DNA from 4 places in the Sinorhizobium sp. BJ1 genome. Region 1 is predicted to be linked to each of the others. Evidence: predicted binding sites of a transcription regulator. Region 1 holds the regulator's gene; each other region holds the start of a gene.
What was found. The regulator HrcA, encoded in region 1, represses chaperone genes, less so after heat shock. The targets are predictions, from matches to a motif close to GTTAGCACTCNCNNNNNGNGAGTGCTAAC.

Region 1 (7,430 bases):
AGGCGAGCAGGTCCGCGAGGCCGTAACCAAATATTTCGACGGAGGATATTCAAGCCAGGTCACTGTGGAAAAATCCGGCTCACGCTTCAGCGCCGACTGCAAGCTTCATCTCGATACGGGCGTGGTCTTGCAGGCGAATGGTCAGGCGAATGAGCCACAGGCGGCTTTTGACGCGGCCTCGGACCGCATTGAGAAGCGGCTCCGGCGCTACAAGCGCAAGCTCAAGGACCATCACAACGGCAATGGTCAGAATGCCGCCGAGGTGGCCTACATGGTAATGGACTCGGTGCCTTTCGAGGACGAGGAAGTTCCCGATGATTATGCACCGACCATCGTTGCCGAAACCACGAAACAACTGAGGACGATGTCCGTCGCCAACGCCGTCATGGCGCTCGACATGACGGACGAACCGGTGCTGATGTTTCGTACCCCCGGCAAGGAAGATCTGAACATCGTCTATCGGCGCAACGATGGAAATATTGGCTGGATCGACGCCGCCAATATCAAAAGATGAGTGGGATTGGGGAACGCCGGCACGGTCGGCCTTCCCCGCCGCTCCGATCGGCGGGCCGCCGGGAAAGCTCGATTTTCCTGTGCATGGGATCCGCCAGGCTAAAGATGGTTAGAGCCATTGCGGCATATTTGTGATCAAGTTGTCGGGCCCTAACCGGCGAACGAGGATAAAAGAATGGCATTGGCAGGCTTGCTGCATCAAAATGCGATCATCCCGGCCATGAGGGCCAACTCGAAAAAACAACTCCTTCTGGAATTGGCGGCAAGAGCATCGAAACTCACCGGTCTGCCGGAGCGGGAGATTTTCGACGTCATCCTGCAGCGCGAACGACTCGGTTCGACCGGCGTCGGCAACGGCATCGCCATCCCGCACGGAAAGCTCGGCAACCTTTCTTCGCTCATCGGCATCTTCGCCAGGCTCGATACGCCGGTGGACTTCGAGGCGCTCGACGACCAGCCGGTGGATCTCGTCTTCCTTCTGCTCGCGCCGGAGGGAGCCGGAGCCGATCATCTGAAAGCACTGTCGCGCATTGCGCGGGTGCTGCGCGACCACGACATGGTGACGCGAATCCGCGGGACCGACTCCGCAAGCGCCATCTACATGCTTCTCAACGAAGACACGACCTCGCACGCCGCGTGAGAAGCGGCCGCCAGGAGCGGCAAGGCTCATCTGAAAGCTCGGCCTACGCCGACGAGCGGCGATCGTGTTTCCGTCGGCTTGTCGACGCAACGCGGGCTGCGTGAGGCCGGATTGACCAAGTAATTCAAGCGTTACGCTGCTCCTCGCCAATCTCCGAAAGACTGCTGCCGCATATTCCGAGGGGCTATCGACAGTTTCCCCGCCGTCAACAATAATCCACCACAGCATCCGATCCACGACCGGGGATGCGGGAGGAGGACATCATGACGGGCAGGCTTGCGGGCAAGGTCGCGCTGATCAGCGGCGGCGCCGGTGGCTGCGGGCTGGCGGCGTCCCAGCTCTTCGCGCGCGAGGGCGCCAAGGTCGGCATTGTCGACCTGCCGAAAAGCAAGGGCGAGGAGGTTGCCGAGGCCATTCGCGCCGAGGGCGGGCAAGCCGTGTTCGCGGCCGCCGATGTCTCGGTCTCGGCCGAGGTCAGCGCCGCGGTGCGTACCGTCGAAGATGCTTTCGGTCCGATAACCGTCCTCTTCAACCATGCCGGCATTCTTGCCGTCGGTCCCTTCCTCGAAACGGAAGAGGAAGAGTGGGACCGGCTGATGGCGGTGAACGTGCGCAGCATGTTCCTGATGACCAAGGCGGTGCTTCCCGGGATGATCGGCGCCGGTGGCGGCAGCATCGTTTGCACCTCGTCGATTTCCGCGGTCGCGGCGACGCCGATGGAAGTGCTTTACGATACGACCAAGGGCGCGTGCCACATGTTCGCCCGGGCAATCGCCGTCGAGTTTCGCGACCGGGGCATTCGCTGCAATGCCGTCTGCCCCGGCTTCATCGCCACCGATCACGGCAAGCGCGAGGTCGCCGGCTTGAGCAAATACGGGGTCGACGTGTCCGAAGCGGCGATCGCCGCCCAGCAGGGGCGGATGTGCGATCCGATGGAGGTCGCCAACGCCGCCCTATTCCTGGCGTGCGACGAGTCGAGCTTCGTCAACGGCACGCACCTGTTCGTCGACAATTGCTTCACGGCTGTCTGAGGAGATAAGGATGCTGCAAGCGGGTGGTCATTGGCGCAACTGGGTCGGCAATCAGTCGTGTATCGTCCGTCACCGGGGCGTGCCGGGGAGCGAAGCGGAACTTGCCGAGATGGTGCGGCAAGCGACGTCGGCCGGTCTCAACGTGCGCTGCGCCGGCTCCGGCCACTCCTTCACGCCCGTCGCCTTGACCAGCGGCTTGCACCTGACGCTTTCCGGCATGCAGGGCGTAGCCAATATCGACCAGACGCGCAAACGCGTGTCGGTGAGTGCCGGGACGACGATCAACCAACTCGGCAAGGCGCTGAAATCGAACGGCCTGTCGCTCATCAACCAGGGCGATATCGACAGCCAGGCGCTGGCCGGCGCGCTGACCACCGGCACGCACGGCACCGGCGCGGCGCTCGGCAACATGGCGTCGCAGATCGTCGGCATGCGCCTCGTCCAGCCGGACGGCTCGATCCTCGTCGTCGACGAGACGACCCCGGATCTCTTGGAGGCGTCCCGCGTCTCCGTCGGCATGCTGGGGGTCATCTCAGAAATCACGCTGCAGGTGATGGACAGCTACAACCTGCACGAAAAGCTCTGGCGCTGCGACTTCGACGAGTGCATGGAGCAGCATGACGAACTCGCCGCCAAGCACCGTCATTTCGGCTTCTTCTGGTGCCCGGTTCCCGAAAGCCGTCATTGCTACTGCCTTCCAGATACGTCGTCCGTCTCGACGACGGAGAAGACCGCCGACGTCTGCGAAATGAAGGTGATCGACATCACCGATCGGCCGCCGATGGATGACGCCTTCGAACGGATCGCCTATTCCTCGGAAATCTACCCGATCGAATATGTCCCCAACTTCCACGAGCTCGAATATGCGGTGCCGGTCGCGCACGGCAAGGAGGCCGTCAAGGCCGTGCGCAAGCTGATGCTCGAAAAGCACCCGACCTGCATCTATCCGATCGAATACCGCTTCACCGCCGGCGATTCCGGCTGGATCAGCCCGTTCTACGAGCAGGACTCGATCACGCTCTCCGTTTCCGGCGAGCCCGGCACCGACTATTGGGACTACCTGAAGGACGTCGACACGATCCTGCGCCAATACGGCTCGCGGCCGCATTGGGGCAAGCTGCACTTCCTCGGCGCCGAAGACGTGACGGCGCTCTATCCGCGCTCCGGCGATTTTCGGGCGCTAAGGGCGAAGGTCGACCCGGAATGTCGGTTTCTAAACGACCACCTACGGCAGCTCTTTGCCTAGGGCAACCCAATCTGGCTGGCGAGCATGCCGTTGAATTCAGCGGTTCGGCGGTTTGCAAACTCGCTGTCGGGCGGGCCTTTGCTTCTGGCCAATCTCCCTCCTCGTGGGGGAGATTGCCCGGCAGGCAGAGGGGGTATCGACCCCTTTTCCGACTTCAGCGGCAGCAATCGGATCGGATTTCCGCCTTAGCTCCAAATAGGCAAACGCCGCGCATCCGGGGAAGGCGCGGCGCTCTTTTCATAGTCTTAATCCGCGTCCGCCGTCAGGCGGCGGGCGTTTCGCTTTCCGCTGCGGCGACCTTCGGGCCGCCCTTGGCGACACCGACCATGGCCGGGCGCAGGACTCGTTCGCCGATCGTGTAGCCGGCCTGGACGACCTGAACGACCGTGTTGTTCGGGACCTCGGCGTTCGGAACTTCGAACATGGCCTGATGGAAGTTCGGATCGAACCTCTGGCCGGTCGGGTCCAACTGCTTCACGCCGTGGCGCTCGAGCGCCGCCAACATGGAGCGTTCGGTCATTTCGACGCCTTCGATGAGCGCCATGAGGCCGGCATCGCCGGATTCCCTCGCCTCGGCCGGAATGGCCTCCAGCGCGCGGCGCAGATTGTCGGACACGGCCAGCATGTCGCGCGCGAAACCGGCAACGGAATAGGACTTTGCGTCCTTCACCTCGCGCTCGGTGCGGCGGCGCAGATTGTCCATCTCGGCGGCGAGGCGAAGATATTTGTCACGCAGCTCCGCACTTTCCGCCTTGGCGAGCTCCAGCGCATCGGGCGCAGCGGCGGAAGCATCGGCTTCCGGCGCTTCCGCTTCCGGCGCGGCCGTCGTTACAGTCTCTTCCGGCGCTGCAGCCTCAGGTCCGTTCTTGTTCGTTTCGTCGGTCATGACGTTCTCCGAATGTCTTCTCATTGATGTGTTCGGTATCATCAAACCAGCGGAAGTCGCTTTGCTTGAACGCTCTGTTGCCTGGATTTGAAGCCGATATCGAGGTTTGGGCCCGAAAAATCAAGGGTCCAATCGGTCTATCGCCCAAAAGGATTCGCTCAGCGCGATAGGCGCGACATCAGCTGGGCAGTGTAATCCACCATAGGGACGATCCGCGAATAGTTGAGCCGCGTCGGTCCGATGACCCCGACGGCGCCGATGATCCGGTCGTCGCTGTCGCGATAGGGGGCGACGATCAGCGACGATCCGGAGAGCGAAAACAGCTTGTTTTCCGAGCCGATGAAGATGCGCACTCCGGGGCCGCTTTCTGCAAGATTGAGGAGTTCGATCAGGCTGTCCTTCTTTTCGAGATCGTCGAACAGCATGCGCAGCCGTTCGATGTCCTCGGTTCCTTCCAGGCCCTCGAGCAGATTGGCACGGCCGCGAACGATGAGTCGTGCCGGCTTCTCGTCGCCCTCGCTGCCCGACCAGATCGCAAGCCCCCGCTCGACCAGATCCTGCGACAGCGCGTCGAGTTCGCCGCGCACGGTCTGCTTGACCTTCTCGAGTTGGGACCGCAGTTCGGGGATGGTCTGCCCGGCAAGATGGGCATTGACGAAGTTCGCCGCTTCGGTGAGCTGTGCGCTGGTGACGCCCGCCGGCAGCTCGATGATGCGGTTCTCCACCTGGTCGTGCTCGCCGACGAGAACGGCAAGCGCCTTGGTCGGGGCGAGGCGGATGAATTCGACATGCTTCAGCACCGGATCGCTTTTCGTCGTGATGACGAGGCCGGCGCCGCGGGACATGCCGGAAAGCATCTGGCTTGCCTCGGCAAGAAGGCTGTCGATCGGCTGATCACGTTCTGCACGCCGCACCTGCCGCTCGATCGAGGTCCGCTCTTCGGGGGAAAGACTGCCGACCTGCATGAAAGCATCGACAAAGAAGCGCAATCCCGTCTGGGTCGGCAACCGTCCTGCGCTGACATGAGGGGAATAGATGAGCCCCAGACCCTCGAGATCGCTCATGACATTGCGCACCGAGGCCGGCGACAGCGACATCGGCAGGAGCCGCGAGAGATTGCGGGACCCGAGCGGCTCGCCGCTTTCCAGATAGGTCTCCACGATGCGGCGGAAGATCTCGCCGGAGCGCTCATCCAGCGTCGATGCGACCCCCTTCGTTTCAGGGTTGCGCAGTACCATGTCACTCCATGCAAACAGCCGTTCGTGTCCCCGCAGAATATAGTGGCCAGCGGGGACAATGGCAAAAGGGAAAAATCACCGCCCTGTCCCGATACGAACCGGTTCCCTTTACCCCCGCCATGATCTAGAAGGCTCAGCAGATAAATAGGAGTCGACGATGCGGCCATCGGGCAGAAAAACCGACCAAATGCGCAAGGTTTCCTTCGAGCGCAATTTCTCCAAGCATGCGGAAGGGTCCTGCCTCGTGCGCTTCGGCGACACGCATGTCCTGTGCACGGCGAGCCTCGAGGAAAAGGTTCCCGCCTGGCTGCGCAACGGCGGCAAGGGCTGGATCACGGCCGAATACGGCATGCTGCCGCGGGCGACCGGCGAGCGGATGAGGCGCGAGGCGTCAGCCGGCAAGCAGAGCGGCCGCACGCAGGAAATCCAGCGGCTGATCGGCCGTTCGCTTCGAGCCGTCGTCGACCTGCCGGCGCTCGGCGAGCGTCAGATCTCGATCGACTGCGACGTGATCCAGGCGGACGGCGGCACCCGCACCGCCTCGATCACCGGCGCCTGGATCGCGCTGCACGATTGTCTGAAATGGATGGAAGCGCGCAACATGATCAAGCTCGAAAGGGTGCTCAGGGACCATGTCGCCGCCATTTCCTGCGGCATCTTTGCCAACCAGGCAGTTGTGGACCTCGACTATCTGGAAGACTCGGCCGCTGAGACCGATGCCAATTTCGTCATGACGGGCAGCGGTGGACTGGTCGAGATCCAGGGAACGGCGGAAGGAAAACCCTTCACGGAGGAAGAATTCGCAAGCCTGATGCGACTCGCCAAGGACGGCATTTCCGAGCTCGTCGCGTTGCAGAAGCAGGCGATCGCCGGCTAGGGCTGCGCGGGCGCCTACGCCCGGGTTCCCTGAAATTCGAGAGGATCGACGTTGGCTCCCGCTCTTGAAGGCATCCTCGAAACCGCGCTCTACGCGGATGATCTCGACGCCGCCGAAGCGTTCTACGGCAACGTGCTCGGCCTTGAGCGGATCACCCGCGTCGGCGACCGCCATGTCTTCTTCCGCTGCGGCGACGGCGTGCTGTTGATCTTCAACGCGGCGGAAACGATGAAGCCGCCCGCGACCGGCGCGCTGCCCGTGCCGCCGCATGGCACTAAGGGCGAGGGGCATATGTGCTTCCGCATCGCGGCAGAGGCGCTCGACACCTGGAAGGCGAAGCTGGAGACGGCTGGCGTGGCGATCGAGGCGGATATCCGCTGGCCGAACGGCGCCCGCTCCTTCTACTTCCGCGACCCGGCCGGAAACAGTCTGGAGTGCGCGGAACCCGGCCTCTGGGCAATCGATTGATGCGGCTTTGAAGTTTGGACGGAACAAGAATAGATGCGCAAACTCGTTGACAAGACGCTCGTGGTCGCGAGCCACAATGCCGGCAAGATCCGCGAAATCCGCGATTTGATCGGACCGCTCGGCTTCGAGGCAAAATCGGCCGCCGATCTCAATTTCATCGAGCCGGAGGAAACCGGCACGACCTTCGAGGAGAATGCGGCGATCAAGGCACTGGCCTCGGCCAGAGCCTCCGGCCTGCCAGCGCTTTCGGATGATTCCGGCCTTGCCGTCGATGCGCTCGGCGGCGCCCCCGGTGTCTACACCGCCAATTGGGCGGAGCGCGAAGACGGCAGCCGCGATTTCGCCATGGCGATGGAAAGGGTCGAGAAGGCGCTTCAGGAGAACGGAGCTACTGAGCCGGAGGATCGGACGGCCCGGTTCGTCTCGGTGCTCTGTCTTGCCTGGCCGGACGGACATGTCGAACTCTTTCGCGGCGAGGTCGAGGGCAAGGTCGTCTGGCCGCCGCGCGGGACGAGCGGCTTCGGCTATGAT
Region 2 (7,430 bases), on a different contig from region 1:
GTCGTGCTGCACTTCACCGCGATGGGCGCAGTTGCGGTCGAAGTCGAGTTCGCGACCGGGATCCAGGAAGGCATGATCCAGCCGAATTTTCTGGCCTTCGTCCTTGCCGGCACTGCCTTCTTTCTTCTGTCCGCCGTGCTGATTGCCGCCGGCTTTGCGCGCCAGGGCGAAATCCTCGCCGTCGCTTCGGAAAAGGAGTTTTCGCGTTTCGTCCGCAGCGTCAAGGACTACGCCATCTGCATGCTCGATGTCGACGGCCGCGTGGCGAGTTGGAACGCTGGGGCAGAAGCCAACAAGGGTTATGTGGCCGAGGAGATCGTCGGCGAGAACTTCGCCTGCTTCTATTCGCCGGAGGAGCAGGCAGCTGGCCTGCCGCAGCAGGCGCTCAACACGGCGCTTGCCGACGGAAGATACGAAACCGAAGGCTGGCGTTACCGCAAGGACGGCACTCGGCTGTGGGCGAATGTCGTCATCGATCCGCTTATCGATGATGTGGGGCGCCATGCGGGCTTCATCACGATCGTCAAGGACATCACCAAGCGAAAAGAGGATGCCGATCACATCGCCGAAGTCAGCAAGAATCTCGACATTGCGCTCGAGAACATGACGCAGGGCATATGCCTGTTCGACCACGCCGATCGCTTGCTGATTTCAAACCGCCGTTGCCTCGAGATCTTCGAACTTCCTGAATCGCTTGCCGGCATGGGACTGACCTTTCGCGAAGTTCTCGATCGCATGTTTGCCCGCACCTACTCGGATCCAGCGATCGCGGAAGCGAAGGCGGAAGAGGCCTACCGCAAACACAGGCTTGATATCGCCGCCAAGGGCGGCGGCGACTTTGTCGAGAAATTGTCGAACGGCCGCTCGATACTGGTCAAGCATCGCACACTTCCCGATGGCGGCTGGGTCTCCACCTACGAGGATATCACCGAGCGGCTCGACTCCGAGGAGCAGATTTCCTTCCTTGCGCGCCACGACAGCCTGACGGGGCTGCCGAACCGGTTGCAGTTCAACAGCTACCTCGACGACGAGCTCGATGCGGCTGCCTGGTTCTCGCGCAAGGTGGCGGTGGTCGGGATCGATCTCGACAGGTTCAAGGAAGTCAACGACCTGCACGGCCATGCGGCCGGCGACTTCGTGCTGGTCACGATCGCGCAGCGGATGAAGGAACATCTTCAGGAGGGCGAATTCATCGCCCGCTTCGGGGGCGACGAGTTCGCTGCAGTCAAACGCTTCGAGGAACTCTCCGAGGTCCATGACTTCCTGCGGCGGATCGAGAGCTGCCTGCAAGAGGAGATGCGCTTCGGCGATTTCGAGTTGAAATCCGGCGGCAGCATGGGGGTGGCCATCTATCCGCAGGACGCCGAAACCGCCGACGCGTTGATCAACAACGCCGACCTCGCAATGTATCGCGCAAAAGCGGCGCTCAACCAGACAATCTGCTTCTACGAGGTTTCGATGGATGAGGCCGCGCGCGGCCGCAGGGCGCTCGCGAACGATCTCTGGGAGGCGGTGGAGAAGAACCAACTGGCTCTGCACTATCAGGTCCAGAAATCGGTCGCGACGGGAGACGTGATCGGCTACGAAGTCCTGCTGCGCTGGAACCATCCGGAACGCGGTATGGTACCGCCGAACGAATTCGTTCCGCTCGCCGAGGAATGCGGCGCCATCCTGCCGATCGGCGAATGGGTGCTGCGCGAGGCCTGCCGTGAAGCGGCAGCCTGGGACCGTCAGTACAAGATCGCCGTAAACCTGTCGCCGGTGCAACTGGCGAACGGCGACCTTGTCAGCCTCGTCAACGCGATCCTCGTCGAAACCGGGCTCGACCCGAAACGGCTCGAGCTCGAGATTACCGAATCGACGATCATCGACGACAAGGAGCGGGCGCTATTGACGCTACGCGAGATCAAGGCGCTCGGCGTCACGATCGCCATCGATGATTTCGGCACCGGCTATTCCTCGCTCGAGACGTTGCGGTCGTTCCCCTTCGACAAGATCAAGCTCGACAAGAGCTTCATGTCGGAAGTCGAAGGCAGCCCGCAAGCAAAGGCGATCATCCGCGCCATCCTCGCCCTCGGCCAGAGCTTGCACGTTCCGGTTCTCGCCGAAGGGGTCGAAACGCAGACGCAGCTCGACATTCTCCAGGCGGAAGGCTGCGACGAGGCGCAGGGCTACCTTCTTGGCCGGCCGGCGCCGATGGGGTCGGTGATCGGTATCCGAACCCAGGCCGCCTGAGGCGGTCCGGAGGGCCCACCCATCGCGCTATTCGTCGCTGGCGTCGTGATGGCGGCGGCCTTTGGGCCCAGTGTGAAGGTCCGGCGGAAAGATCGCCCCATCAGCACGCGGAAAAGGCGCATGGCTTCACCTCGAACAACAAAAAGGGCGGCCCGAAAGCCGCCCTTCAGATCCGGATGGATCTAGCTGTGCTAAGGCTGACGCCTTATCACATCATGTCCATTCCACCCATGCCGCCCATGCCGCCAGGCATTGCCGGAGCGTCCTTCTTCGGCAGTTCGGCGATCATGGCTTCGGTCGTGACGAGAAGGCCGGCAACCGAGGCTGCGTCCTGGAGCGCGGTGCGAACGACCTTGACCGGGTCGATGATGCCCATGGCGATCATGTCGCCGTATTCACCGGTCTGCGCGTTGTAGCCGAAGTCGTCGGTGTTCTTCTCGAGGATCTTGCCGACAACGATGGAGGCTTCGTCACCAGCGTTTTCAACGATCTGGCGGGCCGGAGCCTGCAGAGCGCGGCGAACGATGTTAATGCCGGCTTCCTGATCGTCGTTTTCGCCCTTGACGGTGATCTTGACAGAAGAGCGCAGCAGGGCAACGCCGCCGCCCGGTACGATGCCTTCCTGAACTGCAGCGCGCGTCGCATTGAGAGCGTCGTCGATGCGGTCCTTCTTTTCCTTCACTTCGACTTCGGTCGAACCGCCGACGCGGATGACGGCAACACCGCCAGCGAGCTTGGCAAGACGTTCCTGCAGCTTTTCGCGATCGTAGTCCGAGGTGGTTTCTTCGATCTGCGCCTTGATCTGGGAAACGCGGCCTTCGATGTCCGACTTCTGGCCGGCACCGTCGACGATCGTGGTGTTTTCCTTGGAGATCGAGACCTTCTTCGCACGGCCGAGCATGTCGAGCGTGACGCTTTCGAGCTTGATGCCGAGGTCTTCGGAGATCACCGTGCCGCCCGTCAGGATGGCGATGTCTTCGAGCATGGCCTTGCGGCGGTCGCCGAAGCCCGGAGCCTTGACAGCGGCGATCTTCAGGCCGCCACGCAGTTTGTTGACGACGAGCGTTGCGAGAGCTTCGCCTTCGACGTCCTCAGCGATGATGAGGAGCGGCTTGCCAGTCTGGACGACGGCTTCGAGAACCGGGAGCATCGCCTGAAGGTTAGAGAGCTTCTTCTCGTGCAGGAGAACGAAGACGTCGTCGAGGTCGGCGATCATCTTTTCCGGGTTGGTGACGAAGTAAGGCGACAGGTAGCCGCGGTCGAACTGCATGCCTTCGACGACTTCGAGTTCCGTTTCGGCGGTCTTGGCTTCTTCAACCGTGATAACGCCCTCGTTGCCGACCTTTTGCATCGCTTCTGCGATGTCGAGGCCGACTTGGCGCTCACCGTTGGCCGAAATCGTGCCGACCTGGGCAACTTCTTCCGAGGTGTTGATCTTCTTGGCCTTGGCGAGGAGGTCCTTGACGACTTCGGTGACGGCGAGGTCGATACCGCGCTTCAGATCCATCGGGTTCATGCCGGCAGCAACGGCCTTGGCGCCTTCGCGAACGATCGCCTGGGCGAGAACCGTTGCGGTCGTGGTGCCGTCGCCGGCGATGTCGTTGGTCTTCGAAGCAACTTCGCGGACCATCTGGGCGCCCATGTTCTCGAACTTGTCTTCGAGTTCGATTTCCTTGGCGACCGAAACGCCGTCCTTGGTGATGCGCGGAGCGCCGAAGGACTTATCGATGATGACGTTACGGCCCTTCGGGCCGAGCGTTACCTTGACCGCATCGGCGAGGATGTCTACGCCGCGAAGCATCTTTTCGCGCGCGGTACGGCCAAATTTGATCTCTTTAGCAGCCATGTGAGAAAACTCCCGGGCTCATTGCCCTTTGGTTGTCATGAATGTGGAGAAGTGGGGCCGGCCGATCAGCCGATGATGCCCATGATGTCGGCTTCCTTCATGATCAGAAGGTCTTCGCCGTTGATCTTGACCTCGGTGCCGGACCACTTGCCGAACAGGACGCGGTCGCCAGCCTTGACGTCGAGCGGAACAACCTTGCCGCTTTCGTCGCGGGCACCCGAACCGACAGCCACGATTTCGCCTTCTTGCGGCTTTTCCTTCGCGGTGTCCGGAATGATGATGCCGCCCTTGGTCTTTTCTTCAGACTCGACGCGGCGAACGACAACGCGGTCGTGCAGCGGACGGAAATTGGTGCTTGCCATTGTCTAATCCCTCGATCAAATGACATTGCGGATCGTTAGAGACCCGGTGGATGGGTGTTAGCACTCTTGGTTGAAGAGTGCTAGCGCCGCCGAGATAAGGCTGGCTTCGGAACGAGTCAAGGATTGGCTTCGAGATTTTTTTGCCGGTTGCGAAAGTTGACAAGAAATCCCGTTTTTTGTTTGATGGGTTATGGGGTAAGCGAATGCCCCACGAGGCGTCATGCTGGAATTTCGCGTCCAACAGCAATAAAGGACGTCGTATCATGGCCTCGTACAACTCCATCTCCCCTGAAAAACTCGCCCGGCTCGTCGGAACCGCGAAGGCACCCGTCCTCATCGACGTGCGCGATGAGGACGATTTCGCTGCTGATCCCTTCCTTGTACCGGCGTCGTTTCACCGGACCCATTCCGATGCCCCGCAATGGGCGGACGAATACAAGGGCCACTGGGTCGTCGTGCTCTGCAAGCACGGCGGCAAGCTCAGCGAAGGCGTTGCCGCCTGGCTTCGGCTCGCCGGCGCGTCTGCGGAAATACTGGAAGGCGGTATTGAAGCGTGGCGCGAAGCGGGCTTGCCGCTCGTGCCGGTGGCCACCCTGCCGAATGCCGATCCTTCGGGCGGCTCGGTGTGGGTCACGCGATCCCGACCGAAGATCGACCGCATCGCCTGTCCATGGCTGATCCGCCGCTTTGTCGACCCGCGTGCCAAATTCCTCTACGTCACACCGGCCGAGGTCGAGGCAGTCGGCGAGCGTTTCGGCGCAACGCCGTTCGACATCGAAGGGGTGTTCTGGAGCCATCGCGGCGACGATTGCACCTTCGATACGATGGTGAAGGAGTTCGGTCTTTCCTTCCCCGCCTTGGAGCACGTCGCCCGTATCGTTCGCGGCGCCGATACGGACCGGCACGATCTCGAGCCGCAGGCGTCCGGCCTTCTTGCCGTTTCGCTTGGCCTGTCCCGCATGTATGCCGACGACCTCGAACAGCTCGAGGCAGGGATGACGCTCTATGACGCGCTCTACCGGTGGGCGCGCGATGCGACACAGGAAAAGCACGATTGGGTATCCCACGGCGGCAAGGGGAAGCGGACGTGAAAGAACAAGCTTCGGCGGGCCTCGCGCCCGCCCATCCGTCTTTTGCCGAGGCCACCAGGGTCTAGGCGAAGATCGGCCTGTTGAGTTTCGGCGGGCCGGCCGGACAGATCGCGCTCATGCACCGGGAACTCGTCGAGGAGCGCCGCTGGATATCGGAAAGCCGCTTCCTGCACGCGCTCAACTATTGCATGCTGCTGCCGGGACCCGAGGCGCAGCAACTCGCCACCTATATCGGCTGGCTCCTGCACGGCACGCGAGGCGGGGTGGTGGCCGGCACCCTTTTCGTCATCCCGGGCTTTGTCGTCATTCTCGCCCTGTCTTCGGCCTATGCCCTCTTTCAGGAGACGGATTGGCTCGCGAGCCTCTTCTTCGGCTTGAAGGCGGCGGTGCTTGCGATCGTCATCGACGCGCTGATCCGGCTCTCCCGCAGGGCGCTGAAAACCGGCTTCGATCGATGGCTCGCACTCCTGGCCTTCCTTGCGCTGTTCGCTTTCGGCCTGCCTTTTCCGCTGGTGGTCGTTGCGGCCGGCATCGCGGGCTATGTCGCCGCCCGGCATGCGCCGGGGCGGCGCGAGGCCGCCCATGCTGCGAAGGCTCCGGATCTTCCTTCCGTAATCGGCGCCGATTACCCCGAAGGCAATCCGACCTGGGGGAGGGCCGCGGCGGTCATTGCGGTGTGGGGGGCTCTTTGGCTGGCGCCCTTCCTCCTGATCGCGGCCACCCTCGGCAGCTCGAACGTCTATAGCGGTATCGGCGTCTTCTTTTCGCAGATGGCGGTGGTCACCTTCGGTGGCGCCAATGCGGTTCTCGCCTATGTGGCACAGCAGGCGGTCGAGACTTATCACTGGCTGTAGCCCGGCGAGATGGTCGATGGCCTGGCGCTGGCGGAGACGACGCCGGGACCGCTAGTGCTCGTGCTCGCCTTCGTCGGTTTCATGGGCGCGTACCGGGCGCCGATCGGTGTTGATGCGTTGGCGTCCGGCGTGCTTGGCGCGACGCTCGCGACCTGGGTCACCTTCATCCCATGCTTTCTCTGGATCTTCCTCGGCGCGCCCTATGTCGATCGGCTGCGCGCCAACGCCGCGCTCTCCGGCGCATTGTCGGCGATCTCGGCGGCGGTCGCCGGCGTCATCCTCAACCTTGCGGTCTGGTTCGGCCTGCACGTCCTCTTTGGCCGTGTCGAGCGATTGGAGAGCGGGCCCCTTTCGCTTCCCTATCCGGATCCGACGACACTCGACCCTCTTGCCCTAGTCCTGACCATATTGGCGGCCGCTTCGCTTCTGTGGTTGAAGCGCGGCATTTTCCAGACTCTCGCAATTTGTGCTGCGGCTGGCTGGTTGCTGATGCTTGTCTGATATCGCGACGTTCGCCGCCGAATCTTGGGAAGTGCGGCGTTTTTCTATGTGCGAGGCTTGTATTCTTGGCCCTTCCTTGCGATGTCAGCCGAGAAGCTGAGTTTGCAGGAAGCCAGGATGGCCGTCAGGATCAACAGTTTTCGGGAAATCGCCAGCCGATACGACGTGGTGCTTTGCGACGTTTGGGGCGTGCTTCACAACGGCGTTCAGGCCTTCGCCTCCGCCTGCGAGGCACTGGCCGAGGCGCGCGCCCAGGGGGTGACGGTTGTCCTTATCACCAATTCGCCGCGGCCGCATCCGAGCGTCAAGGTGCAGATCCGCGGTCTCGGCGTTCCCGACGAGGCCTATGATCGGATCGTCACCTCCGGCGACGTCACGCGGGCATTGATCGCTTCCGCAGCGAAGCGGATTTTCTTCATTGGCGCCGATCGCGACCTGCCACTGCTCGAGGGCCTCGGCACCGAGATCGTTTCGGCGGAAGAGGCCGAGACGATCGTCTGCGCCGGCTTCTACGACGACGAGACCGAAACCCCCGAACACT
Region 3 (7,430 bases), on a different contig from region 1:
GGCTCGCCGGCGAAATCGTCCGCGAAACGCCCAAGTCCACTGGCACGCAGCCCAAGCCTCCGCGTCGGACCGTGAAGCTCACCCACCCTGACCGGCTCTATTGGCCGGATGAGGGGGTGACGAAAGAGGGGCTTGCCGATTATTACGCCGAGGTCTGGCGCTTTATCGGACCGCATATCGTCGGTCGCCCGCTGGCATTGGTCAGATGCCCCAACGGAATTACCGGAGAGCAGTTCTTCCAGAAGCACGCCTGGAAAGGCCTGAATCCCAACATCGTTCTGGTGAACGACCCGAAAGAACCACCCGACGAACAGCTGTTGAGCATCAGAGACCTCGATGGCCTGATCGCGCTCGTTCAGTCTGCCGTTCTCGAAATCCATCCGTGGGGATCGACCGTGGCGGATTGGGAAAAGCCCGACACGATCATCATGGACCTTGACCCGGGCGAGGACGTGCCTTTCGAAGCGGTGATCGACGCCGCCTTCGAGACGGCAGACCGTCTGAAAGCGGCCGGCCTTGTACCCTTCGTCAAGACGTCCGGCGGCAAGGGACTTCACGTGGTGGCACCATTGATCCCAAAGGCTGAATGGCCGGCCGTAAAGGCCTTCACGAAGTCGATTGCGGACGCGATGGCGTCCGACAGTTCCGACCGCTTCGTCTCGACGATCACCAAATCGAAGCGCCGCGGAAAAATCCTCGTCGACTATCTTCGCAATCAGCGTGGAGCGACAGCGGTCGCAGCATATTCGACGCGGGCGCGACCGGGTGCGGCCGTGTCGATGCCGCTCTCCTGGGACGAATTGGCCCCTGGCATCGGTCCGGCGTACTTCACGGTGGAGAACACGCCGACGCGCCTTCAATCCTTGAGCGCCGATCCATGGGCAGATTTTCGCGCAGCCGCCATTCCGCTCAAGGAGCCGAAGGCCGGGCGCCGAAAGGCCGCCTGATCGCCTCCAACCGGGCAAGACAGGTCTTTTGATTTGAAGCGGTGAGCAATGCCGTCGCATCTGATAAAAAGAGCAGATTACGACGCTGAGACGCGGACGCTGTCGGTTTGGCTCCTGACGAACGAAAAGCGTTATGACTACGAAAACGTGCCTCCCGAGACATACGCTGCCTTTAGAAGGGCTTTCTCGAAGGGCCGCTTCTTCAACTCCTATATTCGCGATCGATTCAAGTATCGCGTCGCCGAGCCGGATTGATCGAGTGGGTGGCTAAGCCTTCGGCTTTTTCTTCTTTTCTGAGCTGATGCTTTTGCGCAGCGCATCCATGATGTTGACGACGTTGCTCGGGCGCTCCGCTTCCTCAGCCTTAGCCTTGGCAGGCCGTTTCCTGCCTTTCTTCTTAGCGGAAATAATGTCCAAGAGGCGCGCCTGGACGGGGTCGCCTACCATATCCGGATCCCACGGCTTGCTGCGCTCTTCGATCAGGGTCGTGACAAGCCGCATCAGTTCGGGATCGGTATCGCCGTCATCAATATTGCGGAAGAACTCTTCGGGCTTCCTGACCTCGTCACCATAGCGAAGTGTCCATAGGACGATCCCTTTGCCTCGTGGCTCGAGCATCACGGCGCGCTCGCGACGATACATGACGAGCCGCGAGATCCCGACCGTGCCAGTGGAGGCCATCGCGTCGCGGATCACCGAGAAAGCTTCTTCACCGACGGGGTCGTCTGGAACGAGGTAGTGGGGCTTGTCGTACCAGATCCAGCGAATGCTATCGGCCTCCACGAACATGTCGATGTCGATGGTGCGGGTGCTTTCCAGTCCCACGGCTTCGAGCTCTTCGTCCTCAAGCAGCACGATGTCATCCTCGCCCCGTTGATAGCCTTTGACTTCGTCATCTTCGTCGACAGATTTTCCGCTCACCGCATCGACATATTGGCTGACGACGCGATTGCCGGTTTTCCGGTTGAGCGTGTGGAAGCGGACCTTTTCGTTTTCCGTGGTGGCAGGCGTCATCGCCACCGGACAGGTGACGAGCGATAGTTTCAGATAACCTTTCCAGAACGAGCGGGGTGCCATTTCAGGTGGCCTCGAAGCTTCTACCGTTCAAGTATCCGAAACGGCGTCGAACGCGCGTTTGTTCCTCTGCCTTTCGGGCCCATATACGCTCACTTACTTGTAAACGACGTCTTGGATTGCGGCGGTCAGGACGACCCCGGCAGGGCCGAGCGCGCCGGCCCATTCTCCGGCATGCGAGTGAGGCAAGTCTGTGATTCGAGCCGACGCATTTCGCAAGAGCGCCTCTGCGCGATTCTAGGAACCAACCATCTTTCGACGAAAATGCCGCCGCATTCATCTTGTGCTGCTCCGCCGCTCGATATCAGCGGTCACCGCAACCGCCTCCCCGCCGATCTCCCTGAGCAGGCCGGTGACCGGGTTGAACCGACCAGATAGAGGCCGAGATCGGGGGGCTGGCGAGTGGCGCCGCCAGGCTGGCGCGATCTCATGCGCCTTTTCAAGGATGATGAAATTGAGCCCCGCCCGTCTCAGCAGGCACCGACGGCGAGGCCGGCCGGCCCGGCGCCCACAATGATGACATCGGTATCCAAACTATGGTCCCTCCCCGGGCGCCGCCTTCCCTTCTCCCATAAGGGAGAAGGCCGCCTTTTTTAACGGCCCCTGGATGGAAATAGCCCCAACAACTCATGCCGGTAGCACTCGGTGGCCTCGAGTGCTAAAAATTTTCAGCGGCCTCTTGAATCTCGAAAAATCAGAAACCAGATCGATTTGCGCGCGAGGCCGAAAGGCTTGGCGCCCCGCGTCGGCTTCACTCCGAATGCGGCGCGGAGGATCTCTTGAAAATCTGTTTGTCCATGAGGAGAGAGACATGACGTTCCGTCCCCTGCATGATCGAATCCTGGTTCGCCGTATCGAGGCCGAGGAAAAAACGGCCGGCGGCATCATCATCCCAGACACGGCGAAGGAAAAGCCGCAAGAAGGTGAGGTCGTCGCCGCCGGCCCGGGGTCGCGCGACGACAGCGGGCAGCTGCGGCCGCTCGATGTGAAAGTGGGTGATCGCATCCTGTTCGGAAAATGGTCGGGTACCGAGATCAAGCTCAATGGCGAGGATCTGCTGATCATGAAGGAAACGGACGTGATGGGCGTGATCGAGGTCGAGACCGCAGCGAGAAACGCAGCCTAGTGCCGATCAGAACCCATGCCAGACAAGCAATTCTGCCTCAGGAAGGAGTAGGAAAATGGCTGCCAAGGAACTGAAATTCCATTCCGAAGCTCGAGCGAAGATGCTGCGCGGCGTCGATATCCTCGCCAATGCCGTCAAGGTGACGCTCGGCCCCAAGGGGCGAAATGTCGTTATCGACAAGTCGTTCGGCGCACCTCGCATCACCAAGGACGGCGTAACCGTCGCCAAGGAAGTCGAGCTGGAGGACAAGTTCGAGAACATGGGCGCCCAGATGGTGCGGGAGGTTGCCTCGAAGACCAGTGACATCGCTGGGGACGGCACCACCACCGCGACAGTTCTCGCCCAGGCGATCGTCAAGGAAGGTGCGAAGGCCGTGGCGTCGGGCATGAATCCGATGGACCTGAAGCGCGGCATCGACAAGGCCGTCGAGGCCATCGTCGAGGAATTGAAGACAAACGCGCGTAAAGTCACCAAAAACGACGAGATTGCCCAGGTAGGAACGATCTCGGCGAATGGCGACACCGAGATTGGTCGTTTCCTCGCAGAGGCGGTCGAGAAGGTCGGCAATGAAGGCGTCATCACCGTGGAGGAAGCCAAGACCGCGGTGACAGAGCTGGAAGTCGTCGAGGGCATGCAGTTCGACCGCGGCTATCTCTCGCCGTACTTCGTCACCAACCAGGACAAGATGCGGGTTGAACTCGAGGAACCCTATATCCTGATCCATGAAAAGAAGCTCTCCAACCTGCAGGCGCTGCTTCCGGTTCTCGAAGCCGTGGTCCAATCGGGCAAGCCGCTTCTGATCATCGCAGAGGATGTCGAAGGCGAGGCGCTGGCGACGCTCGTCGTCAACAAATTGCGCGGCGGCCTGAAGGTTGCAGCTGTCAAGGCTCCGGGCTTCGGTGACCGCCGTAAGGCGATGCTGGAGGATATAGCAATCCTCACCGGCGGAACCGCAATCTCCGAAGATCTCGGCATCAAGCTCGAGAACGTGACGCTCAATATGCTGGGCCGCGCCAAGAAGGTCGTCGTCGAGAAGGAAAACACCACCGTCGTCGACGGTGCGGGCTCAAAGAGCGAGATTCAGGGCCGCGTCGCTCAGATCAAGGCGCAGATCGAGGAAACCACGTCGGACTATGATCGCGAAAAGCTGCAGGAACGGCTGGCCAAGCTTGCTGGCGGCGTTGCCGTCATCCGCGTCGGCGGTTCGACCGAGGTCGAGGTGAAGGAACGCAAGGACCGCGTCGACGACGCCATGCATGCCACGCGGGCGGCGGTCGAGGAGGGCGTGCTGCCCGGCGGCGGTGTCGCTTTGCTGAGAGCCGTCAAGGCACTGGACAGCGTTGAGACCGAGAATGCCGACCAGAAACACGGCATCGAGATCGTCCGCCGTGCAGTCGAGGCGCCGGTGCGCCAGATCGCCGAGAATGCCGGCGCCGAGGGCTCGATCATCGTCGGCAAGCTGCGCGAAAAGACCGAATTTGGTTTTGGTTGGAACGCTCAGACCAACGAGTTCGGCGATCTTTACGATCAAGGGGTAATCGATCCGGTCAAGGTTGTTCGTACCGCGTTGCAGGACGCGGCCTCGGTCGCCGGCCTGCTGATTACCACCGAGGCGATGGTCGCCGAGAAGCCGAAGAAGGAAGCACCGCTTCCGCCAATGCCGGGTGGCGGGATGGACTTCTGACGGCGCCGGAAAGTCCGCGCCCTGACGGGGCGCGGACGCTCGGTAGATAGTGAAGCAAAGCAGGCGCTGCGCCGGAGTGGGTGCGGCGTCTGGGAGGTTGGACTGTGCAGGTGGCAGGAGCCAAACACGTGGCTCCGATGAGGCCGGACCCGAGGGCCGCCACCCGCGCCGAAGGAGGATCTGAAGAAGTCGGGGCCTAAAATGACCACGCGTTCGTCGAAATCCGTTGGCGTATTCGCCGCACTCGTCCTCATCCTCGTTCCTGCGCCTTTGCCGGCGGCGCAGCCGCAGGCCGCCATTTCGGCAAGCACTCAACGATCGCTCGCCGATGTCTTGGAGGAGGTCACGCCGGCGGTCGTCAATATTGCAGTGCGGGCTCGCGCGCCCGCGGAAACCAACCCGCTCTACAACGACCCGTTTTTCCGCCGCTATTTCAGCCTGCCTGAGCAGCCGCAGCAGCGGCTAAGCGCCGGTTCCGGCGTTATCGTTGACGCCGATAAAGGCTGTATTCTCACCAATCACCACGTCGTCGCGGACGCCGGCGAGATTGCCGTCACCTTGAAGGACCGCCGCCGCTTCACGGCCGAACTGGTCGGCAGCGACGAGGCAACCGACATAGCATTGCTGAAGATAGACGCGGACAAGCTGACGGCGCTTTCGTTCGGAGATTCCGGCGCGCTGCGTGTCGGCGACTCGGTTGTCGCGATCGGCAATCCGTTCGGGCTTGGTCAGACCGTAACCTCCGGCATCGTCAGCGCCCTTGGCCGTGGCGGCATCAATGTCGAGGGCTATGAGGACTTCATCCAGACCGATGCCCCGATCAATCCCGGCAACTCTGGAGGCGCTCTGGTGACGGCGGACGGCCTGCTGGTCGGCATCAACACCGCGATCATCGCACCGACCGGCGGCAATGTCGGCATCGGCTTTGCGGTTCCGATCGCAATGGCCTCCGCAGTGATGGGGCAACTGGTCGAGCACGGCGAGGTGCGGCGTGGCCGGATCGGCATCTCCGCTCAGGACCTGACGCCCGACCTGGCCGAAGCGCTCAGCATCGAGGAGAACTCCGGCGCCGTCGTCGGCAGCGTTGAGGAGAATTCGCCGGCGGCACAGGGAGGCCTTCAAGCCGGCGATGTCATCACCGCCGTCAACAATCGCAAAATCAAAAGCTCGGCAGATCTCCGCAATCGTGTTGGTCTGGCTCCGATCGGATCGGAAGTCGAAATCGAATATCGGCGCGATCGAGATCGCAAAACGGTGACTATGCGAATCGAGCCGGAGGAGGCAATTGCCAAATCCGACGCCATGCCAGCTCGCCTCGAGGGCGCTGAGTTCCAGGATACGGCCGGCAACGTTGTTGTTTCCAGCATTAAAGATGACAGTGCTGCGGCCCGATCGGGTCTGCGCACGGGCGACGTAATCGTTGCCGTCAATCGCCGGCCTATCGCGACCGTGGCGGAACTCGCGGCGGCCTTAAAGCATGCCGGCGGCACGATCGCACTCGATCTGTTTCGCGGCGGGGCGAGACTCTTCCTGGTGATCCGGTAGGTGGTTGCCCCGACGAGATCCTCACGCCTGGGGACAAAAGTACGCACGACGGGATCAGTAACGGCAGCGACGACGGTGCTACGGTCTGCTGTGCCAGCTGAATATTTCCGAAATCGTTGGCTGATAGCGCGCTTGGTTGCGCCAAGCGCGGACGTTGCCATTCCACGGCGTCCTTCATCACGGCGGAACAATTCCACACGTCACGGGTTCTCTATCGCCGTCCTTATCCGAGCGACAGTCATGGAAAATTCTCCTCGTTTTTCGGCAGTGCCCCGGCAATCCGGCTGGCACTGCCCGATCGCTAAAATAGGTTCTTGGCGAGATACTCCGTCACCATCCGCCGGGACGTCGCGGGATAGCCTCGAGCGGCCCATCTGCCAAGCGACAGCTTGGCCGGATGCATTTCGCTGACACCTGCGCCTTGCTGTGGTTCGACGGCGAACTCGTTCAGCTCGAGGCCCTGGTGCTGCACGGCGGCGGCGATGATGTCCGCATCCCCACCCATGAGCTCCATGTCGGACCGTTATCTCGCCCGTTCAGTGCATCGAAAAGATTGCGATAAAGAGGGCCGCCGAGAAGGGCGTTCCGTACGGCTCGCCGCATCTGGCACGCCTCTCCCTTTGCGGTCAGCCGCCGAACGACGCTCCGCAGATTTCTCGATCCGCTTTACGAACCAGCCGAAACCTTCCCATTCCGCACCGTCGAGCGGATCGGCAAAGGCGTCTACTTTCTTTTTGCGCTGTTGGCTTACCCGCTCCCTATATAGAATCGTCCATTGAAGCAGCATCTCGTTTCTCCGGGCTTGTAACGTTGCCCGAAAAGGTGGTTCGCGAAGGCATGCACCTGTAGACCTATAAACGAAAGGCATCTTTCACGGATGAAAGTCGAAAACTGGGAAGATCTTCGTCTGTTCTTGCACGTCGCCGAGCAAGGTGGGCTCGCGGGTGCTGCCGAGAAGACCGGCATCAGTGCGCCGACTATTGGGCGGCGGATGCTGGCGCTGGAACGCGCCACGGGCCGGGCGTTATTCGTGCGGGCGCGGACAGGCTACGAG
Region 4 (7,430 bases), on a different contig from region 1:
GGCGCTGACGATACCGGAGGTCACGGTCTGACCAAGCCCGAACGGATTGCCGATCGCGACAACAGGGTCGCCCACCCGGAGCGCACTGGAATCGCCCAGGGGCAGGGCCTTCAGCTTTTCAGCCTCGATCTTCAGCAAAGCTACATCGGTTGCCTCGTCGCTGCCGACCAGTTCGGCCGTGAACCGGCGGCGGTCCTTCAGGGTCACGGCAACCTCGCCGGCGTCCGCGACGACGTGGTGATTGGTGAGGATATAGCCTTTGTCGGCATCAACGATGACGCCGGAACCAGCGCTCAGGCGCTGCTGCTGCTCAGGCAAGTTGAAATATCGACGGAAAAACGGATCGTTGTAGAGTGGGTTGGTTTCGGCCGGAGCTCGGGACCTCACTGCAATGTTGACGACCGCCGGCGTGATCTCCTGGAGGACGTCAGCGAGGGAACGTTGAGTGCCTGTCGAGATGGCGGCCTGCGGCTGCGCCGCCGGTGGCGGCCCAGGAACCATAACGAGGACGAGTGCGGCGAATACGCCAACATATTTCGACGAACGCGTGGTCATCTTTGGCCCCGATTTTTTCCAGATCCTCCTTCGGGAGCGGGCTGGCGGCTCCGGGTCCAGCCTATCGGAGCCACTCGGGCTCCTGCCAACCTGCTCCAGATCGATATTCGAACGCCTACCCACCGCGGGGCGAGGCCTCAGTTCACAAGTCTGCCAAGCGGTCCGCGCCATCGGCGCGGACCGCGCTCGCTGGTGTCAGAAGTCCATGCCTCCAGTGGGCATCGGTGGAACCGGCGCTTCCTTCTTCGGCTTCTCGGCGACCATTGCCTCGGTGGTAATCAGCAGCCCGGCGACCGAGGCGGCGTCCTGCAGAGCGGTGCGGACGACCTTGACCGGGTCGATCACGCCCTGCTCATAAAGGTCACCGAACTCGTTAGTCTGGGCGTTCCAGCCATAGCCAAATTCGGCCTTCTCGCGCAGCTTACCGACGATGATCGAGCCCTCGGCACCCGCGTTCTCGGCGATTTGGCGCACGGGCGCTTCGATCGCACGGCGGACGATCTCGATGCCGTGCCTCTGGTCGGGGTTCTCGGTCTGAACGCTGTTCAGAGCCTTGACTGCTCGCAGCAAAGCGACGCCACCGCCGGGCAGAACGCCCTCCTCGACAGCCGCCCGCGTTGCATGCATGGCGTCATCGACGCGGTCCTTGCGTTCCTTGACTTCGACCTCGGTCGAGCCACCCACGCGGATTACCGCAACACCGCCGGCGAGCTTGGCGAGACGCTCCTGCAGCTTCTCGCGATCATAGTCCGAGGTGGTCTCCTCGATTTGGGCCTTGATCTGGGCGACCCGGCCCTGAATTTCCGTCTTCGAACCAGCGCCGTCGACAATCGTTGTATTTTCCTTTTCGACAACCACTTTCTTGGCGCGGCCGAGCATCTCGAGCGTGACGTTCTCGAGCTTGATCCCAAGGTCTTCGGAGATTGCCGTGCCGCCCGTCAGGATGGCGATGTCTTCGAGCATGGCCTTACGACGGTCGCCAAAACCGGGAGCTTTCACGGCAGCCACCTTCAGGCCGCCACGCAGCTTGTTGACGACGAGCGTGGCGAGCGCTTCACCCTCGACGTCCTCGGCGATGATCAGCAGCGGTTTGCCGGATTGAACAACCGACTCGAGAACCGGAAGCAGCGCCTGCAGATTGGAAAGCTTCTTCTCGTGGATGAGCACATAGGGCTCCTCCAACTCGACGCGCATCTTGTCGGGATTCGTCACGAAATAAGGCGAGAGGTAACCGCGGTCGAACTGCATGCCTTCCACGACCTCGAGTTCCGTGACCGCGGTCTTGGCTTCCTCGACCGTAATGACGCCTTCATTACCGACTTTCTCGACAGCCTCGGCGAGGAAGCGACCAATCTCCGTGTCGCCGTTGGCCGAGATGGTACCGACCTGGGCGATCTCGTCGTTCTTGGTGACTTTCCGCGCGTTTTTCTTCAATTCCTCAACGATGGCGTCGACGGCCTTGTCGATGCCGCGCTTCAGATCCATCGGGTTCATGCCCGACGCCACGGCCTTCGCACCTTCCTTGACGATCGCCTGCGCGAGAACCGTTGCAGTGGTCGTGCCGTCACCTGCGATGTCACTGGTCTTCGACGCAACCTCGCGCACCATCTGGGCGCCCATGTTCTCGAACTTGTCCTCCAGCTCGATCTCCTTGGCGACAGTGACGCCGTCCTTCGTGATCCGCGGGGCGCCGAACGACTTGTCGAGCACCACGTTCCGGCCCTTTGGGCCCAACGTCACCTTCACAGCATTGGCGAGAATATCGACGCCCCGCAGCATCTTCTCGCGGGCTTCAGTATGGAATCTCACTTCCTTGGCAGCCATTTTTCTACTCCTTCAATCGACCCGACCCATCAGGCGACCTTCTTCGCCGAGGCTTCGCTCTCGATCACGCCCATCACGTCGGATTCCTTCATGATCAGCAGCTCCTCGCCATTGAGCTTGATCTCTGTGCCGGACCATTTGCCGAACAGAATGCGGTCGCCGGCTTTGACATCGAGTTCGACAAGTTTGCCGCTGTCATCGCGCGCGCCGGGGCCAACGGCGATAACCTCGCCTTCCTGCGGTTTTTCCTTCGCCGTGTCGGGGATGATGATGCCGCCGGCCGTCTTCTCCTCGGCTTCAATGCGGCGGACCAGGATACGGTCATGCAAGGGACGGAACGTCATGTCGCTCTCCTCGTGGCCAAACAATTTTTAGAGAGTCCTCCGCGCCGCATCCGATCGAATCCGCCGCGGGCGCGCGATGTTCTGGCATCGCGCCAATCGATCTGGTTTCTGGATTTTCGAGTTTCAAGGGGGCGACGAAGTTTTTTAGCACTCATCCACGTAGAGTGCTAAACCCCTGACTCAGCGGGATTATTTCCGCCAATCCTGTTCAAACTGTTTCGACTCGCCTCTTGACGCGACGCTCTGGAGTTCCCAACTCATTCCTGCCGATGCCCAATTGGGGTCGGCATGGTCAGGGAGCGCCCACGCTTCTTGGCGCTTCCTCGTATCTATGTTGCTCTACGGAGGATGTAGCTATGAGAACAAGCTTCGACTTCACCCCCTTCTACAGGTCCAGTATCGGCTTCGATCGCATGTTCGATCTGCTGGAAAACGCCAGCCTCAACGCCGAAAACTGGCCGCCCTACAATATCGTCAAACTCGGCGAAGATGCCTACCGGATCGCCATCGCGGTAGCTGGTTTTGCCGAAGAGGAACTGACGATCACTCACGAGGCGAACATGCTCGTGGTCACCGGCACAAAGTCCGAGGATGAGGAGGTAGAGTACCTCCACCAAGGCCTTGCCGTACGCTCGTTCGCGCGCAGATTCGAACTCGCCGATCATGTCCTCGTCGAGGGCGCAAAGCTCGAAAACGGGCTGCTCGTCATCACTCTCAGGAGGGAGATACCTGAGGAGATGAAGCCGCGTCGGATTACCATCGAAACCGAGACGGCGATGCCCGCTTCGAAGCAGATCGAAGGCGACAAGGCAGCCTAGACGGCGCGCACCGCTCGAACCTCGCCGGTCGCCGAACAGGCGAGGGGAGGGAGACTGCGCCAAAGCAAAAGGAGAGAATGAAACGGAAGAAAGGATGAAGCCATGAATGTACGTGACCTGATCCCGTGGAACCGTGGCAGCAGCCAGGTCCCGAGCGTCTATCGCGGCGATGACATGGATCCTTTCCTGTCGTTGCACCGCAATGTAAACCGTCTGTTTGACGACGTCTTCCGCGGCTTCGGTCAGCCATCGGCGTTCGGTGGCATGACGCCCTTCAATGGATCGTGGCCAACCGTGGAGGTCGAGGAGAACGAAAACGAAATCCGCGTGATAGCGGAGGTTCCGGGCATCGATCCTGACGATGTCGAGGTGCTGCTGGACGATGGTGTGCTTACGCTTCGCGGCGAGAAGAAGTCGGAAACCGAGGACAAGGATCGCCGGTTCACAGAGCGCTACTACGGGCGCTTCGAACGGCGGCTGGCTCTTGGTGGCCAGGTCGATGAGAACAAGGTCGCCGCTACATTCAAGAACGGTCTTCTGGCAGTGACATTGCCGAAGACCGAAAAGGCGCGAACTAACGTCAAGCGCATTACGATCGACAGCACCAAATGATACCGACGCCAGCCGGCGCGGAATGGCCCGGCTGGCAGTTGGCGAGCAAGCAAGGGAAGACGTCGATGACCAGGCCCCTGAAGCGGGACATGCAAACGAACCGTGCTAACCGGAAGTTCGAAGAGCATGTCGACTCGCGCCCTATGATCGACATCAACGGATCGCAAATCGGGGGTGATCGTGTCGCACGTATTTTTCGCCCCTCACGCTCGGTGATGACTTCGGCGCGCGTGTCTAGGCGACCTTGGTTGCTCGTTTTCGAACAGCAAGTCCCGCCCGTTATCGACTATCTGATGGGCTACACGGGCGGGAGTGACACACTGACACAGGTGGAACTGCGTTTTCCATCCCGCGATGCCGCCATTGCCTACGCCGAACGACACAAACTAAATTACATCGTCGTGGACGACAGGGGGCGTGACCTGTAGTTTTCGAGTGAGGGAGCGTGCTGAGCTTCTCCATCGATGCTCGAGGGCAGGCTTCCCCTTTCAGTCCGGTCGTTTGGCGACCGGCAGAAGGCCCGGCTGCCGCGGCCTTCATGACGCTTACCAGCTCTATCGAAACGCTTTGAGGCGATGGCGAAAGCTCTGGCGCGCCGCCGAGCAAATTCTCGCAAGTGCGGGGCACTTATAGTGCCAGCCCACTTTAGCCGTTCTAGGCAAGCGAGCGCTGACCGCCAGCGCCCGTCTTCGTCCCGAGCGGTCCGTCCGCGAGCGTCGACATGCCCGCATCTCGGCAGGCGTCAATGAACGCCTCGCGCGCGATGGCGACTGGCGTCATTCGGTTCAGAGCACGGCGGCACGTTTGAACCGCCCGATTGTATTTTCCGCCTCGATCGTTCGCCCAATCCTCTTCGAGGAAATCGAGCACATCGTTCACAGAAGCGAAGACCTGGGGCGCCCCGTCCTTCATGTGAACGGTGACGGGAGTCATCCAGACCAATTCCGGGTTGAGCATGACGTCCTCCTTTCGCATTCACACCGGATGAAAAAGAAGTGAAAAACACATTGGTGCGAATAAGCGAATTTCAAGCTCGCGGAACCAAGCGCCGTACTGACAATTCACGCCTTGCTTGGGTGCAAGATCTGAACAGCTCCGCTGCCAACATTGCCGCCGGCCGGCGTGATGATGGCGGTGTTGATACCCACCAGCCGCCCATCCGTCGTGACCAGAGCGCCGCCGGAGTTGCCGGGATTGATCGAGGCGTCTGTCTGGATGAAATCCTCGCAGCCTTCGACATTGATGCTGCTGCCGCGCTGGCGATGCCCGAAGTCACCGTCTCTACGCCCGCTCAAGCGGGAGGTAACCACCGGAGAGGATGGGCAAGATCGACTGGAAACCCCATATTGAGCTTGCCACAGAGGTGCGCTTTGCGACTCAAATACTCAGCGCAGGTCAAATCGATGGAGGTCATCGGTGACTGACGATCCATATCAGATTCTGGACGTTCCGCGTACGGCCACACAGAACGACATTCGAAAGGCCTACCGCAAGCGCGCAAAGGAATTGCATCCGGACCTGCATCCCGGCGACAAGAAGGTAGAGGCTCAATTCAAGGCACTTTCGGCAGCTTACCATCTACTGAACGATCCCGAGCAGCGCGCCCGTTTCGACCGCGGCGAGATCGATGCTTCCGGGGCGGAGCGGCCGCAGCAACGTTTCTACAGGAACTTTGCCGACGCGGATCAGGCCAGCCGGTATACGTCGGCGAGCGGCGCGGGCGAATTCGAGGATCTGTCCGATATCTTCTCCGATCTGTTCGGCCGTGGCCGGGGAGGAGCGCGGGGGCAGGACCTTCATTACCAGTTGGAGGTCGAGTTCCTGGACGCCGTCAACGGCGCCCGGCGCCGCATCACCCTTCCCGACGGGAATACGCTCGACTTGAACATTCCGCCCGGCACGCGTGATGGCAGCACGCTGCGGCTGAGAGATAAGGGAGCGCCAGGAATTGACGGCGGGCCGCGCGGAGATACGTTTATCGAAATCAGTGTCCGTTCTCATCCGGTTTTCCAGCGCAAGGGCGACGACATCGAGGTCGATCTGCCAATTACCCTCTACGAAGCGGTGCTCGGGGCAAAGATCGAGGTGCCGACCGTCTCCGGACGGGTATCGATGACCGTGCCGAAAGGGTCGAACACCGGGGATGTCCTGCGTCTCAGGGGGAAGGGCGTGAAGACTGGACATGGCCCCGCTGGCGATCAGCGTGTCAAGCTGCAGGTGGTTTTGCCCGACAAGGTAGATCCGGCTCTCGAGGCTCTCATGGAAACCTGGCGCCGGGCGCATCCCTATGATCCGCGCGATACGCTAAGGAGGGCGTCATGAGATTGACAGAGGGGCAGGTTCTCGAACTCTTCCGCACTCTCACGGCCAGACAGTTGCGCCAGTGGGTGCGTCGCGGCTGGATCGTTCCGTCCCAAGTAGAGAGCGGACCACTGTTCGATGATGTCGACATCGCTCGAATTCGCCTGGTTTGTGAACTCCGGGACGACATGAACGTCAATGATGACGCCGTGCCGATCATCCTGGCGCTGTTGGATCAGCTCTACGGGGTGAGGCGAGAGCTCAGAACGATTGCCAGCGCCCTGCGGGGTCAGTCCGATGAGGTCCGTCAGGATGTCAGGCGGGCCGTTTCGGTCATCGTGACGCGACAACGTTAGTGAAGGCGGCACCGTCCTTCACTGATCCGCCTTCCGAATTTGTCCATGTTGTGTCGGCAACTTGCCCGGTGCCCCGGCCGTGGTGCCGAGCCATGAAGGCGGATCACTTGCCGGAAACGACTCGAGCCCGGCGAGGAAAACCGGATCGACGATCTCGTCCAATTCGCTCGGAACGGGCGTCGCCTCGCCGCATATGCTCTTGCGAGACTCGCCGGCGACCGCGAGCGAGCTTTGTACCGCGTGCGTCATGTTCTGCTCCATACTCTTTCTTGCAGATATGCCAGAGGGTCTGCTGGGAGAATGCCCGCCGCCGGGGCGGCGGGCATGAGAGCCGGGCCAAACGACTAGGCAGGAGCATGTGGGTTCTGCCGTTCGTCCCACAATGCCCAAGCCGATATCGCCGCAACGAGCAGGCCCAGGACCACGTGTGTCCACATGGCATTCACATTCGCGGCGAAGTCGAGCAGCCACGGCGAGACCACCAGCCAGATCCCGATCACCATATTTGCCCATTCCTCCCACTCCGAGAACGCAGTCAACGTGGCGAGCGCCAAAACACCTATGACGACACCAACGATCCACGCGTTCCAAGCGGCCATGAACTCACCAGCGAAGCCCAT

Region 2: a site for HrcA is predicted at 4,500-4,528, ahead of groES (co-chaperone GroES). Genes of this name have one in related genera too.
Region 3: a site for HrcA is predicted at 2,656-2,684, ahead of CO676_RS29145 (co-chaperone GroES). Genes of this name have one in related genera too.
Region 4: a site for HrcA is predicted at 2,867-2,895, ahead of groES (co-chaperone GroES). Genes of this name have one in related genera too.

The regions. Positions count from the first base shown of each region.
Region 1 covers NZ_NWTH01000001.1:237,114-244,543, reverse strand. Annotated here, with positions in the region: gene raiA (ribosome-associated translation inhibitor RaiA) at 1-514, shown strand, start outside; gene ptsN (PTS IIA-like nitrogen regulatory protein PtsN) at 689-1,153, shown strand; gene CO676_RS01245 (SDR family NAD(P)-dependent oxidoreductase) at 1,417-2,184, shown strand; gene CO676_RS01240 (D-arabinono-1,4-lactone oxidase) at 2,195-3,430, shown strand; gene grpE (nucleotide exchange factor GrpE) at 3,693-4,316, opposite strand; gene hrcA (heat-inducible transcriptional repressor HrcA) at 4,475-5,554, opposite strand; gene rph (ribonuclease PH) at 5,712-6,431, shown strand; gene CO676_RS01220 (VOC family protein) at 6,483-6,899, shown strand; gene rdgB (RdgB/HAM1 family non-canonical purine NTP pyrophosphatase) at 6,933-7,430, shown strand, end outside.
Region 2 covers NZ_NWTH01000003.1:512,559-519,988, reverse strand. Annotated here, with positions in the region: gene CO676_RS05890 (EAL domain-containing protein) at 1-2,235, shown strand, start outside; gene groL (chaperonin GroEL) at 2,444-4,081, opposite strand; gene groES (co-chaperone GroES) at 4,147-4,443, opposite strand; gene CO676_RS05875 (sulfurtransferase/chromate resistance protein) at 4,707-5,534, shown strand; partial or broken gene chrA (chromate efflux transporter) at 5,531-6,889, shown strand; gene CO676_RS05865 (TIGR01459 family HAD-type hydrolase) at 7,007-7,430, shown strand, end outside.
Region 3 covers NZ_NWTH01000037.1:45,228-52,657, reverse strand. Annotated here, with positions in the region: gene ligD (DNA ligase D) at 1-947, shown strand, start outside; gene CO676_RS29160 (KTSC domain-containing protein) at 996-1,202, shown strand; gene CO676_RS29155 (Ku protein) at 1,215-2,024, opposite strand; gene CO676_RS29145 (co-chaperone GroES) at 2,833-3,147, shown strand; gene groL (chaperonin GroEL) at 3,203-4,831, shown strand; gene CO676_RS29135 (DegQ family serine endoprotease) at 5,033-6,376, shown strand; gene CO676_RS34860 (hypothetical protein) at 6,678-6,890, opposite strand; partial or broken gene CO676_RS29125 (LysR family transcriptional regulator) at 7,254-7,430, shown strand, end outside.
Region 4 covers NZ_NWTH01000017.1:7,524-14,953, forward strand. Annotated here, with positions in the region: gene CO676_RS20325 (Do family serine endopeptidase) at 1-555, opposite strand, end outside; gene groL (chaperonin GroEL) at 751-2,379, opposite strand; gene groES (co-chaperone GroES) at 2,409-2,723, opposite strand; gene CO676_RS20340 (Hsp20 family protein) at 3,080-3,541, shown strand; gene CO676_RS20345 (Hsp20/alpha crystallin family protein) at 3,644-4,153, shown strand; gene CO676_RS20350 (NADH dehydrogenase ubiquinone Fe-S protein 4) at 4,219-4,581, shown strand; gene CO676_RS20355 (DUF982 domain-containing protein) at 4,808-5,110, opposite strand; partial or broken gene CO676_RS36150 (trypsin-like peptidase domain-containing protein) at 5,254-5,435, opposite strand; gene CO676_RS20365 (DnaJ C-terminal domain-containing protein) at 5,570-6,475, shown strand; gene CO676_RS20370 (chaperone modulator CbpM) at 6,472-6,810, shown strand; gene CO676_RS20375 (hypothetical protein) at 6,829-7,071, opposite strand; gene CO676_RS20380 (SPW repeat protein) at 7,155-7,430, opposite strand, start outside.